Regions from separate parts of the Microbacterium panaciterrae genome, predicted to be linked through region 1. Evidence: predicted binding sites of a transcription regulator. Region 1 holds the regulator's gene; the other holds the start of a gene.

Region 1 (7,227 bases):
ATCGCTGATGCGGACTCCTTAGACGATGGTTTTCGGCCTCCATGATCCGGATGGATCACGGGCGAAAGCGGAATCGTCCCACCCGCCGACACTCAGACGTCGACGCCCACCCTCCACGAGTTGCCTCGTGGCCGGCCGGAGCCGGACTGCCGACGTGAATCGACGGGGTGCTGGACCCGGTAGCCTTGAGCGGCAAGCGCGGGTGGGAAGTGAATCCTCTTTCGTGCCGGGACCTGAGTCCCGGAGCCCGCAGAAGTCTATCAGAAGGCGGCACCCAGAGTGACCATGCACGCGTCCGAGTCCCCCGAGCACGTCTCCCCCCTCGTCGATGACGCCGACGGCGTCGCCGCGGGCGCCGCGCGCGACATCGCCGACGTCGCCGCCGTCGAGGTCATCACCACGGCCGCCGTGCATCTGCTCAGCGCCGCCGCCGTCAAGGTCGGGCTCGCGGACGATCCCGAGACGCAGAAGGATCTGGACGAGGCGCGCAAGCTCATCAACGCCCTCGCCGGGCTCATCACCGCCGCCGCGCCGGAGATCAGCGACATGCACGCGCGCTCGCTGCGCGACGGCCTGCGCTCGGTGCAGCTGGCGTTCCGCGAGGCATCCTCGATCCCGGATCCGATCGGTCAGGGCCCCGGCGAGAAGTGGACCGGCCCGGTCAACTGACCCGGGTTCGCCTCAGTCGCTCGCGCGCAGGCGCACAGTGAGCGAGTCGACCAGCACGGCGATCCGATCGTCCGTCGCCCAGCGCTGCGCGAGCCGCGCGAGCACCGCATCGAGCGTCTCGCGGTCGAGGCCGTCGACGAGTTCGAGCGTGACGATCAGCTCGGGGCCGCGCAGACGCGCCTCCGGATCGCCGGCCGAGACGGAGACGTCGATGACCGCGAGTTCGCTGCCGACGCTGTCCTGGAGCCCCGCGTAGACCTCGGGTGAGAGGAAGCTCGGCTCCCAGGCCTGCGCCTGCGCGACCGCCCACACGGCCGGCCGGCGCAGCACGAACTCCGTCTCGGATCCGGGATCCAGCACGATCAGCTCGGCATCGCCGGATGACGCGGACAGCGCCACCCGCGCCGCCTCGACGGGAATCGGGCGTGCGACCGGATCCCACGAGCGCAGGGTGTCGACGCTCGTGAACGCCGGCTGCACCGTGCGCCCGTCGGGAGCGGCGACCGTGACGAGCGAGAGTTCCTGCGTCTTGTCGACCACGAGGCCCGAGGGGACGACGCCCTCCTCTCCCTTCTCCGCGACCAGCGGCACCAGCACCCTGGCCGATCGGAACGCGTCGACGACCTCGGCCTGGGAGCCGTCGCCGGCACGGAAGCGCGTCAGCGCCAGCCAGAGGGCAGGATCCGCGGATCCGTCATCGGTGGCGTTCGGGTTCGGCTGGAAGGCGCGTCCCTCCCAGGGCACGCCTGCGGAATCAGTCTCCCGCGACATCCAGCGCCTCGGCCAGGGTGAACGCGCCCGCGTAGAGCGCCTTGCCGACGATCGCGCCCTCGACCCCGAGCGGCACGAGTTCGCGCAGTGCGGCGATGTCGTCGAGGTTGGCGATGCCGCCCGAGGCGACGACCGGCTTGGGGGTGCGCGCCGTGATCTCGCGGAGCAGGTCGAGGTTCGGCCCCTTGAGGGTGCCGTCCTTGGTCACATCCGTGACGACGTAGCGGCTGCAGCCGGCGTCCTCGAGGCGATCCAGGACGGTCCAGAGGTCACCGCCCTCCTTCGTCCAGCCGCGTGCCGCGAGCGTCGTGCCGCGCACGTCGAGCCCGACCGCGACGGCCTCCCCGTAGCGCGCGATCACATCGGCCGCCCACTCCGGGTTCTCCAGCGCGGCCGTGCCGAGGTTGATCCGCGCGGCACCGCTCTCGAGTGCGGCCTCGAGGCTCGCGTCGTCGCGGATCCCGCCGGAGAGCTCGACGTTGACGTGCCGGAACTGCTTGATGACGCGGCGCAGGATCGCGGTGTTGCTGCCGCGTCCGAAAGCGGCATCGAGATCGACGAGGTGGATCCACTCCGCACCCTGATCCGCCCATTCGGCCGCGGCGTCCATCGGGTCGCCGTAGCTGGTCTCGCTGCCGGCCTCGCCCTGGGTCAGGCGCACCGCCTGACCTCCGGCGACGTCGACCGCCGGGAGGAGGGTCAGCGAAGGTGCCTGTGCGAACTCGTTCATGTCGTCCTTGATGTGTTGATCGTTCGGGGGATGCTCAGAGCGTCGAGATCCAGTTCCGGAGCAGCTGGATGCCGGCGTCGCCGGACTTCTCCGGGTGGAACTGGGTGGCCGAGAGCGGGCCGTTTTCGACCGCGGCGAGGAACCGCGAGCCGTGCGTCGCCCAGGTCAGGCTCGGCTCGGGGAACGGGGGGATCACGTCGAGCTCCCAGGACTGCGCGGCGAAGGAGTGCACGAAGTAGAACCGTTCGTGCTCGATGCCGCGGAACAGCACGCTGCCCGCACCGGGCTCGACGGTGTTCCAGCCCATGTGCGGCAGCACCGGCGCATCCAGCTCGGTGATCACGCCCGGCCATTCGCCGAGCCCGTCGACCTCTGCGCCGCGCTCGACGCCGTGAGCGAAGAGCACCTGCATGCCCACGCAGATCCCGAGAACCGCGCGCCCACCGGCGAGACGTCGCTCGATGATCTCGTCGCCCCGATGCGCGGCCAGCGCCTCGCGCACGGCGGCGAACGCCCCGACGCCGGGGACCACGAGCCCGTCGGCCTCGAGCGCGGCCGTGCGGTCGCCGGTGAGCTCCGCGTCGGCGCCGGCGCGGATCAGCGCCTTGACCGCCGAATGCACGTTGCCCGAGCCGTAGTCGAAGACCGCGACGGTGGGCCGGCGGGATCCGCTCACAGCGCACCCTTGGTGGAGGGCACGCCGGAAACCAGCGGGTCGAGCGCCTTGGCCTGGCGGAACGCGCGCGCGAACGCCTTGAACTCGGCCTCGGCGATGTGGTGCGGGTCGCGTCCGCTGATCACGCGCACGTGCACGGTGAGCGCCGCGTTGTAGGCGATCGCCTCGAACACGTGGCGCACCAGGGAGCCGGTGAAGTGGCCGCCGATGAGGTGGTGCTCGTAGCCGGCCGGCTCGCCCTCGTGCACGAGGTACGGGCGACCGGAGATGTCGACCACGGCCTGCGCGAGCGCCTCGTCCAGCGGGACGAGGGCGTCGCCGTAGCGGGAGATGCCGGACTTGTCGCCCAGAGCGTCGCGGATCGCCTGCCCCAGCACGATCGCGACGTCCTCGACCGTGTGGTGGGCGTCGATGTGGGTGTCACCCGAGGAGCGGATCGTGAGGTCGGTGAGCGAGTGCTTCGCGAAGGCGGTGAGCAGGTGGTCGAAGAACGGCACGGAGGTGTCGATGTGGCTCTGGCCGGTGCCGTCGAGGTTCAGCTCGAGCTCGACCGTCGACTCGGACGTCGAGCGGGTGCGGCGGGCGATGCGAGCGGTCATGACGCCGATCCTACCGAGGCCAGCGCCTCCAGGAATGCGGTCGTCTCCGCCTCGGTGCCCGCGGTGACCCGGAGGTGGCCGGGGATTCCGACGTCGCGGATCAGCACGCCCTTGTCGTACAGCGCCTGCCAGGTCGCGGCGGGATCGGCGACACCGCCGAACAGCACGAAGTTCGACCAGGACGGGTGCGGCTCGTAGCCCAGCGCCTCGAGGGTCGCTGAGATGCGGTCCCGCTGCGCCACGATCTCGTCGACCATGGCGAGCATGGTCGGGGCGTTGCGCAGGGCGGCGATGGCGGCGGCCTGTGTGAGAGCGCTCAGGTGATAGGGCAGCCGGACGAGCCGCAGCGCATCGATGAAGGCCGGGTCCGCGGCGAGATAACCCACGCGCGCACCGGCGAACGCGAACGCCTTGCTCATGGTGCGCGACACGGCGAGACGCGGGCGCCCCTCGAGCAGCGTCAGGGCCGAGGGCGAGTCCTTCGGAGCGAACTCCTGGTACGCCTCGTCCACGATCACGATGCCCCGGGCGGCCTCGTAGACGGCCTCGATGACGTCGATCGGCAGGGGCGTGCCGGTCGGGTTGTTCGGGGCGCACAGCAGGATCACGTCGGGCTGATGCTCCTCGACCTGCGCGACGGCTTCGGCCACGGTGAGCTCGTAGTCGGGGTGCCGCACCCCGGCGACCCATCGAGCCCCGGTGCCCTGCGCGAGCAGCGGATACATCGAGTAGGTGGGGGCGAATCCGAACACGGTGCGGCCGGGACCGGCGAACGCCTGCAGGATGTGCTGCAGCACCTCGTTCGAGCCGTTGCCGGCCCAGATGTTGGACGCCTCAAGACCGTGACCCAGGTAGCCAGCGAATGCCTCGCGAAGTTCGGTGAACTCCCGGTCCGGGTACCGGTTCACGTCGCGCAGCGCCACCGCGATGTCGTCGAGGATGTCGCTCGCCACCGCGTCCGGCACGGGATGCGTGTTCTCGTTCACGTTGAGCGCCACCGGGAGGGGCGCCTGCGGTGCGCCGTACGGGCGCAGGCCGCGGAGATCGTCGCGGAGCGGGAGGTCGTCGAGCGAGACAGTCACCCTGCAATGCTAAGCGGCGCCACGTGGCTATGACGTCGGATGACGCGTCAGCGCCCCGCCGTGGAGTACTGCGCGGGGATCGCGAGGTGCTGGCCGACGCTGATCACGCCGCCGTCGATGAGGTTCAGCTTCGAGATCGCGGCGACCACGTCGCGGGGGTCGACCTTCGGCGCGACCTCGCCCGCGATGGACCAGAGCGTGTCGCCGGACTGCACGGTGACCGTGGCGAAGGTGTTGGCGCCGGTCAGCTCGCCGGACGCGAGCGCCGAACCGCCGCTCACCGCAGCGAACGCGATCGCCGCCGCGATCGGGAGCGTCACCAGCGCGGCCAGCACGCGCCGACCGCGCGCCGTGATCCGCAGACGCGTTCCGGAGACTCCGGCGGAACCGAGCGACGGGGCGAAGGTGATGCTGCTCATGGTGCTTCTCCTTAATTGTGCTGTCGGTCCGCTCCCCCGGAGGGAGTCCCTCTGTCTGAGGGAACATCCGCTCCGGCCTCTGGGGAGACGAACCTACGTTCCGAAGATACTTTCGACTTCGAACATCTGTCAAGCGTTCTTCGAACATCGCTTCCACGACATCTCCGACACGCTCGAACAGATCTTCCGAATCCGTGTCTCTCTCGGATACGGTTTCGATATACAGACCTCACCACGGACCACCGACATTCGAATCGAAGGAGATGTCATGAACGGCAGCGCGAGCCCTGAGCCCGAGGCCCCGCGGACGCGGCGCCGGAAGAGCCTGAGCGCGAAGCAGATGGCGATCCTCGAGGTCATCCAGACGTCGATCGCACGCAACGGGTATCCGCCGAGCATGCGCGAGATCGGCGACGCCGTGAACCTGAAGTCGCTGAGCAGCGTGACGCATCAGCTCGGGCAGCTCGAGCTGAGCGGCTATCTGCGCCGCGACGCCGGCAAGACGCGCGCCATGGAGGTGCTGATCGATCTGCCGGCCCTGTCCGGCGAGAATCCGGCGGACGCTGCTCCGTCCGTCGGCGATGCGGCCCTGGTGCCCCTCGTCGGCCGGATCGCCGCCGGCGTGCCGATCACGGCCGAGCAGCAGGTCGAGGAGATCTTCCCCCTCCCCCGCCAGCTGGTGGGCAAGGGCGAACTGTTCATGCTGAAGGTCTCCGGAGAGTCCATGATCGATGCCGCGATCTGCGACGGCGACTGGGTCGTCATCCGCTCGCAGAACACCGCGGAGAACGGTGAGATCGTGGCCGCGATGATCGACGGCGAGGCCACGGTGAAGACGTTCCGCCGGCGCGACGGCCATGTCTGGCTGCTCCCCCGCAACAGCGCGTTCGAGCCCATCCTCGGCGACGACGCCGTGATCCTCGGCAAGCTCGTGGCGGTGCTGCGCGCCGTCTGATCCACGTCACGCGGCAGAGGCCGCCCCGGGATGATTCCCGGGGCGGCCTCTTCTTCGTGTGGCGGTCAGACCGCGACGACGATGTCCTCACGGACGCGGCGGGTGGCCTCGACGATGTTGCGCAGCGAGGCGTTCGTCTCCTCGTAGCCGCGGGTCTTCAGACCGCAGTCCGGGTTGACCCAGAGCTGACGTGTCGGGATCTCCTCGACCGCACGCCGCAGCAGCGCCTCGATCTCGGTGGTCTGCGGCACGCGCGGCGAGTGGATGTCGTAGACACCCGGGCCGATCCCATGGTCGAAACCGCTGGCGGCGATGTCGGTGACGACCTCCATGCGGCTGCGCGCGGCCTCGATCGAGGTCACGTCGGCGTCGAGGGCGCGGATCGCGTCGATCACCACGCCGAACTCCGAGTAGCAGAGGTGCGTGTGCACCTGCGTGGCGGTCGCCGCACCCGCCGTGGAGAGGCGGAAGGACGCGACGGACCAGTCCAGATACGCCGGCTGATCGGCCTTCTTCAGCGGCAGCAGCTCGCGCAGCGCGGGCTCGTCGACCTGGATGACCGCGATGCCGGCCTCCTCGAGGTCGGCGATCTCGTCGCGCAGCGCCAAAGCGACCTGGTTGGCGGTCTCGGCGAGCGGCTGGTCGTCGCGCACGAACGACCAGGCGAGGATCGTGACCGGCCCGGTCAGCATGCCCTTCATCGGCTTCGCGGTGAGCGACTGCGCGTACTGCGACCAGGCGACGGTGATCGGCGCCGGGCGGGACACATCGCCCCAGAGGATCGACGGACGGGTCGCGCGGGATCCGTACGACTGCACCCAGCCGTTCTCGGTGACGTCGAAGCCGTCGAGATTCTCGGCGAAGTACTGCACCATGTCGTTGCGTTCCGGCTCGCCGTGCACGAGCACGTCGAGGCCCAGTTCCTCCTGCAGCGCGACGACACGGCCGATCTCCTCGCGGAGGAACCCGTCGTACTCGTCCGCGGTGATCTCGCCGCGGATGAACTGCGCGCGGGCGCGGCGGATGTCGCCGGTCTGCGGGAAGGATCCGATCGTGGTGAGCGGCAGCGCCGGCAGCGCCAGCGCGCTCTCCTGCGCCGCGACCCGGGCGTCGTAGTCGCCGCGGTCGAAGTCGGCGCCGGTCAGTGCGGCGGTGCGGTCGCGGACGGCGTCGACGCGCACTCCGGGTGCGCTCAGGCGGTCGGCGAGGGCCGCAGAGGCGGCGTCCAGCTCGCCGGCAATCGCGTCGCGTCCTTCGGCGAGGCCGCGGGCGAGCGTGGTCACCTGCGCGACCTTCTGGTCGGCGAAGGCGAGCCAGGCGAGCAGG
Region 2 (7,227 bases), on a different contig from region 1:
ACGCAGCTTGCGTTCGATGTCGGCGCGGGGGTCGTTCCACGGACGGGTCAGGCCCGCGTCCTCCCAGAGCGCGATGACCGCGTCGGTGTCGCGGCGCTGGAACGCCCTGATCTCGAATGCGGCGGTCATTCGCTCTCCTCCACGATCCCGTGCACGTCGATCGGACTCCGCGCGTCGATCCACTCCGCTTCCGCGTAGCGGCGGAACCAGGACACCTGGCGTCGGGCGTACCGACGGGTGAGCGCCTGGGTCTCGGCGATCGCCTCGTCCTGGGTGAGCGTCCCCTCGAGCTGGGCGAGCGCCTGGGCGTAGCCGATCGCCCGGCGTGCCGTGGTCCCCCGTTCGAGACCGTGGGCGCGCAGCTGCGCGACCTCGTCCAGCAGGCCCGCCGCCCACATCCGCTCGACGCGGCAGTCCAGCCGCTCGACCAGCACGGCGCGTTCGACGCCGAGTGCGAGCACCCGGGTCCGCGGGGCCCAGAGCACGGGGCGCTCCGGAAGGGCGGCGCCGTGCGTCCGCTCCCCCTGCGCGAGCACTTCGAGCGCTCGGACGAGGCGGCGGCCGTTCTTCGGATCGACCCTGGCCGCCGTCGCCGGATCCTGCTCCTTCAGGCGTGCCAGCAGCGGCACGGGGCCGTGCTCCGTCAGCTCGGCCTCGAGCCGGGTGCGCAGCGCGTCGTCCCGCGGCGGGAAGCGGAAGTCGTACAGCACACTCGACACGTACAGGCCGGATCCCCCGACCAGGATCGCATCCGCGCCGCGGGCATGGATCGCCTCGATCGCTGCGCGCGCCCGCGGCTGGTACCCGGCGACCGCCGCATCCTCGCTCACGTCGAGCTCGTCGAAGAGGTGATGCGGGATGCCGCGGCGCTCTGCGACGGGGAGCTTGGCGGTGCCGATGTCCATACCGCGGTAGAGCTGCATGGCGTCGGCGTTCACGATCTCCGCGCCGCGGCCCACCGCGGTCAGTGCCTCAGCGAGGTCGAGCGAGAGAGCGCTCTTGCCCGTGCCCGTCGCGCCGACGACGGCCCACAGGCGCGCGGCGGCGTCTGTGGGCGGCGTCTCGCTCACACCCCGATGCGCAGGGTCGGCAGGCCCAGCGACACCGCCCGGGGTGCGCCATCAACGGCCGGCGCTGCGGGTACCGCGCAGGACTCGGATTGCGAGCGGTCCCAGGCGTCGCCGCCGCGCGTGCGCCGGATCTTCAGCGGAGCGCCGTCGGCCGAGTCAGCCAGCAGGTGGAACGGTGCCGCATGTGTGACCGTGACCGTGACGACGTCGCCGGGGCGCGGCCGGTCCGATCCTTCGGGCAGTTCGAAGTGCACGAGGCGGTTGTCCTCAGCGCGGCCAGTGAGGCGGTGGGTCTCGGCGTCCTTCTTGCCTTCTCCGACGGAGACGAGCACCTCGACCTCGCGACCGAGCTGACGCTGGTTCTCCTCGAGGGAGATGCGCTCCTGCAGGGCGATGAGCCGGTCGTAACGCGCCTGCACGACCGCCTTCGGGACCTGATCCGCCATGGTCGCGGCCGGGGTGCCCTCGCGGATCGAGTACTGGAACGTGAATGCGCTGGCGAAGCGAGCCTGCTCCACCACCCGCATCGTGTCCTCGAAGTCCTCTTCGGTCTCGCCGGGGAAGCCGACGATGATGTCGGTGGAGATCGCCGCGTTCGGGATCTTCGCGCGCACCCGGTCGAGGATCCCGAGGAACTTCTCGCTGCGGTAGGAGCGGCGCATGGCACGCAGGATCCGGTCACTGCCGGACTGCAGCGGCATGTGCAGCTGCGGCATCACGCTCGGAGTCTCGGCCATGGCATCGATGACATCGTCGGTGAAGGCCGCCGGGTGCGGGCTGGTGAACCGGATCCGCTCGAGTCCCTCGATCTCCCCCGCCGCGCGCAGCAGCTTGCCGAACGCCTGACGGTCGCCGAACTCGACGCCGTAGGAGTTGACGTTCTGGCCGAGCAGGGTGACCTCGATCGCACCGTCGTCGACCAGCAGGCGGAGCTCGTTCAGGATGTCACCGGGGCGACGATCCTTCTCCTTGCCGCGCAGGCTCGGCACGATGCAGAACGTGCAGGTGTTGTTGCAGCCGACGGAGATCGAGACCCAGCCGCTGTGCGCGGAATCACGCCGTGTGGGCAGCGTGGACGGGAAGACCTCGAGCGACTCCAGGATCTCCAGCTCGGCCTCGCCGTTGTGGCGCGCGCGCTCGAGCAGTCCCGGGAGGGAGCCCATGTTGTGAGTTCCGAAGACGACGTCGACCCAAGGTGCCTTGTCGAGCACGGCCTGCTTGTCCATCTGCGCCAGGCAGCCGCCGACGGCGATCTGCATGCCGGCGTGCTTGTCTTTACGGCTCTTCAGGTGGCCCAGCGTGCCGTAGAGCTTGCCGGCGGCGTTGTCGCGCACGGCGCAGGTGTTGATGATGACGATGTCGGCTTCGGCGTCCGCGTCGACGCGGACGTAGCCGGCGCTCTCCAGCGAGCCGGAGAGCCGCTCCGAGTCGTGCACGTTCATCTGGCAGCCGAACGTGCGCACCTCGTACGTGCGCGGACGTCCCGCATCATCGAGCGCCGCATCGGAGGCCGCGATGATCGTGGGTTCGCTGAGGGGAATGGTCATGATGTCAGCCATTCTACTTTCGGCGCACGGCCACCGGCCCCATCGGGCCTCACCGTCAGTCGGAGTCCTCGAACCGCACCCGGCCCCTGCCTGCACCCGACGGCGTCTCCCGCCACGCGGTACGCGCGGCGTTCATCGCGACCCCGCCACCGTAGCCGCGCCGGGAGAGCTGGCCCACGAGCCGGCGGATCGCGGTGTCTTCGTCGTACCTGCGGAGACCGGCGACCTTGGACCGCGCGTATTCCAGCGCGCGTTGCGCGTCGTCGTCCTCAAGGGCGGACAGCGCCTCATCCGCGATCTCCCGCGGGATGCCGCGCTGCGCGAGTGCACGGGAGATGGCGACTCGCCCCTGTCCCTTCCGCTCCGAGCCCGAGGTGACGAGGTACTCGGCCAGCGCCGTGTCGTCGAGGTAGCCCCGCTGCTCGAACTCGTCCACGATGAGCGCTCGGTCGTCGGCCGCAACGGAGAGTTCACGGAGGACGTCCGCCGCCTCCCGGCTCGTCAGCTGCTTCGTGCGGAGCTTGCGCACCAGCACTTCTCGCGCCTGATCGAGCGGATCACCCTCGTCCTGCTCGGCCACGCTGTGACGACCGACCGCACGGAGCCGGGACGGCCCGGCACCCGCGGCGCCCCTGCCGGATCGCTCCGGCCGCGGTGGCGCCGCCCCTTCTCGAGGCAGCGCCGCCGCGGCGGGGTGGCGCGAGCTCGGGCCGCGGAACAGCGGGGTCACGGGGGCGAGGCGTCCGCCTTCCGACGACACCCCGCCCTCGCTGTCGCCCGTCATGATCAGGCCGGACGCCGCTGCGTCAGCTCGTCGACCGCCTCAGCGGGGACCGACGCACCGCCGATGCCGAGCTTCTGCTTGATCTGAGTCTCGATCGTCGCAGCGATGTCGGGGTTCTTGAGCAGGAAGTTGCGGGCGTTCTCCTTGCCCTGGCCGAGCTGGTCGCCGTCGTAGGTGTACCAGGCCCCCGACTTCTTCACGATGCCGTGCTCGACGCCGAAGTCGATCAGGCTGCCCTCGCGGGAGATGCCGATGCCGTACAGGATGTCGAACTCGGCCTGCTTGAACGGCGGCGCCATCTTGTTCTTGACGACCTTCACGCGGGTGCGGTTTCCCACCGCCTCCGCGCCGTCCTTCAGGGTCTCGATACGGCGGATGTCGAGACGGACCGAGGCGTAGAACTTCAGCGCCTTGCCGCCGGCGGTGGTCTCGGGGGATCCGAAGAACACTCCGATCTTCTCGCGCAGCTGGTTGATGAAGATCATGGTGGTGTTGGTCTGGTTCAGACCGCCCGTGAGCTTGCGCAGCGCCTGCGACATCAGGCGGGCCTGCAGACCCACGTGAGAGTCGCCCATCTCCCCTTCGATCTCCGCGCGCGGCACCAGCGCCGCCACGGAGTCGATGACGATGAGGTCGATGGCACCCGAGCGCACCAGCATGTCGGCGATCTCGAGCGCCTGCTCACCGGTGTCCGGCTGGGAGACGAGCAGTGCGTCGATGTCGACGCCGAGCTTCGCGGCGTAGTCGGGGTCGAGCGCGTGCTCGGCGTCGATGAACGCCGCGATGCCGCCGGCGCGCTGCGCGTTGGCGATCGCGTGCAGGGTCAGCGTCGTCTTTCCCGAGGACTCAGGACCGTAGATCTCGACGATGCGGCCGCGCGGCAGTCCGCCCACGCCGAGGGCGACATCGAGGGCGATGGATCCGGTGGGGATCACGGCGACGGGGGCGCGCTCGTCGCTGCCCAGTCGCATGACCGAGCCCTTGCCGAACTGCTTGTCGATCTGAGCGAGTGCGGTCTCGAGGGACTTCTCGCGGTCTGCGGGTGAGGGCATGACGTGCTCCTTCGTGCTCGTGAACTGCCGCCTGTAGGCTGTCGCGACTGCTCCGGCTGGAGCGAGCTCTCCGACAAGGCGAATGACCTCGTGGTCATGTCGAACACGCTAGAAGGGGCCACCGACATTGTGGCGTCGGCCCCAGGAACCGTGGACGATCCGATCAGGAAACCATCTGTGCAGGACGATACCCGCTCATCGAACATGTCTTCGACGACACGCCGAGGATGTTCACGCACCGATCGAACACGAGCCGATCCACGCACCAGCGCGAAGCCCGCGCTCAGGCCCGCTTGGGCTCCATCCGGCCCGCGCCGTGCCAGCGCCCCTCGGGGACGTCCATCTCGGCGCAGAGCGCGAACCAGACCTCACGCGCCGGGACTCCGTCCGCCATCGCCTGCGCCGCGGTGCGGCCGCCCACCGTGCTCAGCACCAGATCCGCGACCAGCGCATCTCCGCGCACGCCGAACTCCGCATCCACCGCACGGAGGAACTCGCTTCGCCGCATCCGATCAGCGCAGCGACAGTTCGGACTCGACCGAGGCCACCAATTCGTCCGGGACCATGTCCGGGATGGGCTGCAGACCCTCGAGCTCCGCGATCCGATCGCCGACTTCGCGCATGATGGTCGAGATGGGCACGTCGAGCGCCTCGGCCACTGAGGCGAGGATCTCGCTGGACGCCTCTTTCTGACCGCGCTCCACCTCGCTGAGGTACCCGAGCGCGACGGACGCCTTGCCGGCGACCTGACGAAGCGTCCGGCCCTTCTGCAGACGGAAGTCCCGCAGCACGTCGCCGATCTCCTGTCGTACGAGAATCATCGGGACCTCCTCTCCCCTGTCGAACTGTTCGAGACGGCCGACCGGATGGTCAGTCTAACTCGCCCCCGTGGGTTCGACGCTAGTATTTCGATCTGTGCATTGAATGTGAGCACACACGACTCAACTTCGGGATCAAGCCTACTATTCCCGGGCTGAGGAAGCGCCGTCAGCGTCCGTCGTCGCGATCACATCCCCGACCAGGGCGAGCGCAGCCTCGACGGTCGACAAACGGATCGCGGCGCGGTCACCAGTGAACCGGAACGTGCGGCTCACCGTCGCCGCAGCAGTGCTCACGCCGATGTGCACGGTGCCCACAGGCCGGCCGCCCTGCGCGGTGGGCCCCGCGACACCGGTGGTGGAGACGCCGACATCGGCCGCGCGTCCGTCGACGGCGAGGGCGCGGCGAACGCCGTCCGCCATCTGCTCCGCCACCTCGGGATCGACCGGTCCACGCGCGGCGAGCAAAGCCGGATCCACTCCGAGCACGCTCGCCTTGACGGGAGTGGCGTAGGCGACGATCGCGCCGTTGAGCACCGCGGATGCGCCGGGGATCGAGACGATGTCGGCCGAGAGCGCGCCGCCGGTGAGGGACTCCGCGACGGCGAGCGTGAGACCGCGAGCCCGAAGAACATCGACCAGGGCCGCGGCGTCCGTCGGCGGCGGTGTCATCCGGCGGAGTTCCGGTCGGCGCGGGCCCCGCGGATCTGGGCGGCGATGTAGTCGATGCCGCTCGCGATCGTGAGGATCAGCGCCACGACCATCAGCACGGTCGTCGTGATGGCCCAGACGGGAAGCCCGATCCACACGTGCAGCGGCAGCAGCGCCCAGGACAGCGCCACGGCCTGCACCGTGGTCTTGATCTTCCCCATCCACGCCGCGGCGACGATGTGCTCCTTGGCGACGATGAAGCGGTGCACCGTGATGCCCCACTCACGCACCAGGATGATCAGCACGAGCCACCACCACACCTCGCCCAGGATGGCGAGGCCGATGAAGCCCGCTCCGGTCAGCAGCTTGTCGGCGATCGGATCCCACAGCTTGCCGAAGTCGCTCACCAGGTCGTACTTGCGCGCCAGATACCCGTCGACCCAGTCGGTCGAGATCGCCAGGATGAACAGTCCCGCAGCGACCCAGCGCAGCACGGGCTGGCCTGCTCCGTTCGTTCCGCCGAGCAGCAGCGCCACGAAGAAGACGACAGCGAGCGGGATCCGTGCGACCGTGATCGCGTTGGGGAGCTGACGGGGAATCGCCATCAGTCGCGCCCGGTGAGGCCCCAGGCGTCCTCGTCCGGCTCCGCCTCGACCTCGGGAAGGGCGCGGTACTGGGCCTCCAGCGGATCCTCTCCGTAGCGATCGTCCGCATGCCCCGTGGCGGGCACGGGCGGGGCGGGAAGAGGCGGCGCCGTCGGAATCGGCGGGGTGGCGGGAACAGGCCCGGCGGGCGCGGCATGGCTCGACGGCGGATCCTCGCCGCGCAGCTTTGCGAGGACTCCGGGCAGCTGCTCGGTAGTCACCAGCACGTCTCGGGCCTTGGATCCTTCGGACGGGCCGACGATCTCGCGCGACTCGAGCAGGTCCATGAGCCGACCGGCCTTGGCGAAGCCGACACGCAGCTTGCGCTGCAGCATCGACGTCGAGCCGAACTGCGAGGAGACGATGAGCTCGGCCGCCGCCAGAAGCAGCTCGAGGTCGTCGCCGATGTCCTCGTCGACCTCCTTCTTCCTGCCCTCGACGGCTTCGGCGACGTCCGGCCGGTACTCCGGGCGCGCCTGCCCTGTGACGTGCTTGACGACGGCGTCGATCTCGCTCTCGTCGACCCAGGCGCCCTGCAGACGGAACGGCTTGGAAGAGCCCATCGGCGAGAACAGGGCGTCGCCCTGGCCGATCAGCTTGTCGGCGCCGGGGCTGTCCAGGATGACGCGGCTGTCGGTGACGCTGGTCACGGCGAAGGCCA

What was found. Region 1 encodes LexA, which represses DNA repair genes until DNA is damaged. Its sites were predicted from a motif close to TCGAACANNTGTTCGA; they were not measured.
Region 2: recA (recombinase RecA) is a predicted target of LexA. The motif match lies at 4,652-4,667, and genes of this name have one in related genera.

What each region holds. Positions count from the first base shown of each region.
Region 1 covers NZ_BAABGP010000024.1:22,930-30,156, forward strand. Annotated here, with positions in the region: gene infC (translation initiation factor IF-3) at 1-9, opposite strand, end outside; gene ABD882_RS16655 (DUF1844 domain-containing protein) at 286-669, shown strand; gene ABD882_RS16660 (SseB family protein) at 682-1,440, opposite strand; gene priA (bifunctional 1-(5-phosphoribosyl)-5-((5-phosphoribosylamino)methylideneamino)imidazole-4-carboxamide isomerase/phosphoribosylanthranilate isomerase PriA) at 1,424-2,170, opposite strand; gene hisH (imidazole glycerol phosphate synthase subunit HisH) at 2,205-2,846, opposite strand; gene hisB (imidazoleglycerol-phosphate dehydratase HisB) at 2,843-3,445, opposite strand; gene ABD882_RS16680 (histidinol-phosphate transaminase) at 3,442-4,527, opposite strand; gene ABD882_RS16685 (LysM peptidoglycan-binding domain-containing protein) at 4,575-4,946, opposite strand; gene lexA (transcriptional repressor LexA) at 5,215-5,901, shown strand; gene metE (5-methyltetrahydropteroyltriglutamate--homocysteine S-methyltransferase) at 5,967-7,227, opposite strand, start outside.
Region 2 covers NZ_BAABGP010000008.1:536,112-543,338, forward strand. Annotated here, with positions in the region: gene ABD882_RS07560 (GNAT family acetyltransferase) at 1-129, opposite strand, end outside; gene miaA (tRNA (adenosine(37)-N6)-dimethylallyltransferase MiaA) at 126-1,070, opposite strand; gene miaB (tRNA (N6-isopentenyl adenosine(37)-C2)-methylthiotransferase MiaB) at 1,067-2,617, opposite strand; gene ABD882_RS07575 (regulatory protein RecX) at 2,673-3,401, opposite strand; gene recA (recombinase RecA) at 3,404-4,453, opposite strand; gene ABD882_RS07585 (DUF3046 domain-containing protein) at 4,737-4,961, opposite strand; gene ABD882_RS07590 (helix-turn-helix domain-containing protein) at 4,966-5,274, opposite strand; gene ABD882_RS07595 (CinA family protein) at 5,416-5,943, opposite strand; gene pgsA (CDP-diacylglycerol--glycerol-3-phosphate 3-phosphatidyltransferase) at 5,940-6,527, opposite strand; gene ABD882_RS07605 (DNA translocase FtsK) at 6,527-7,227, opposite strand, start outside.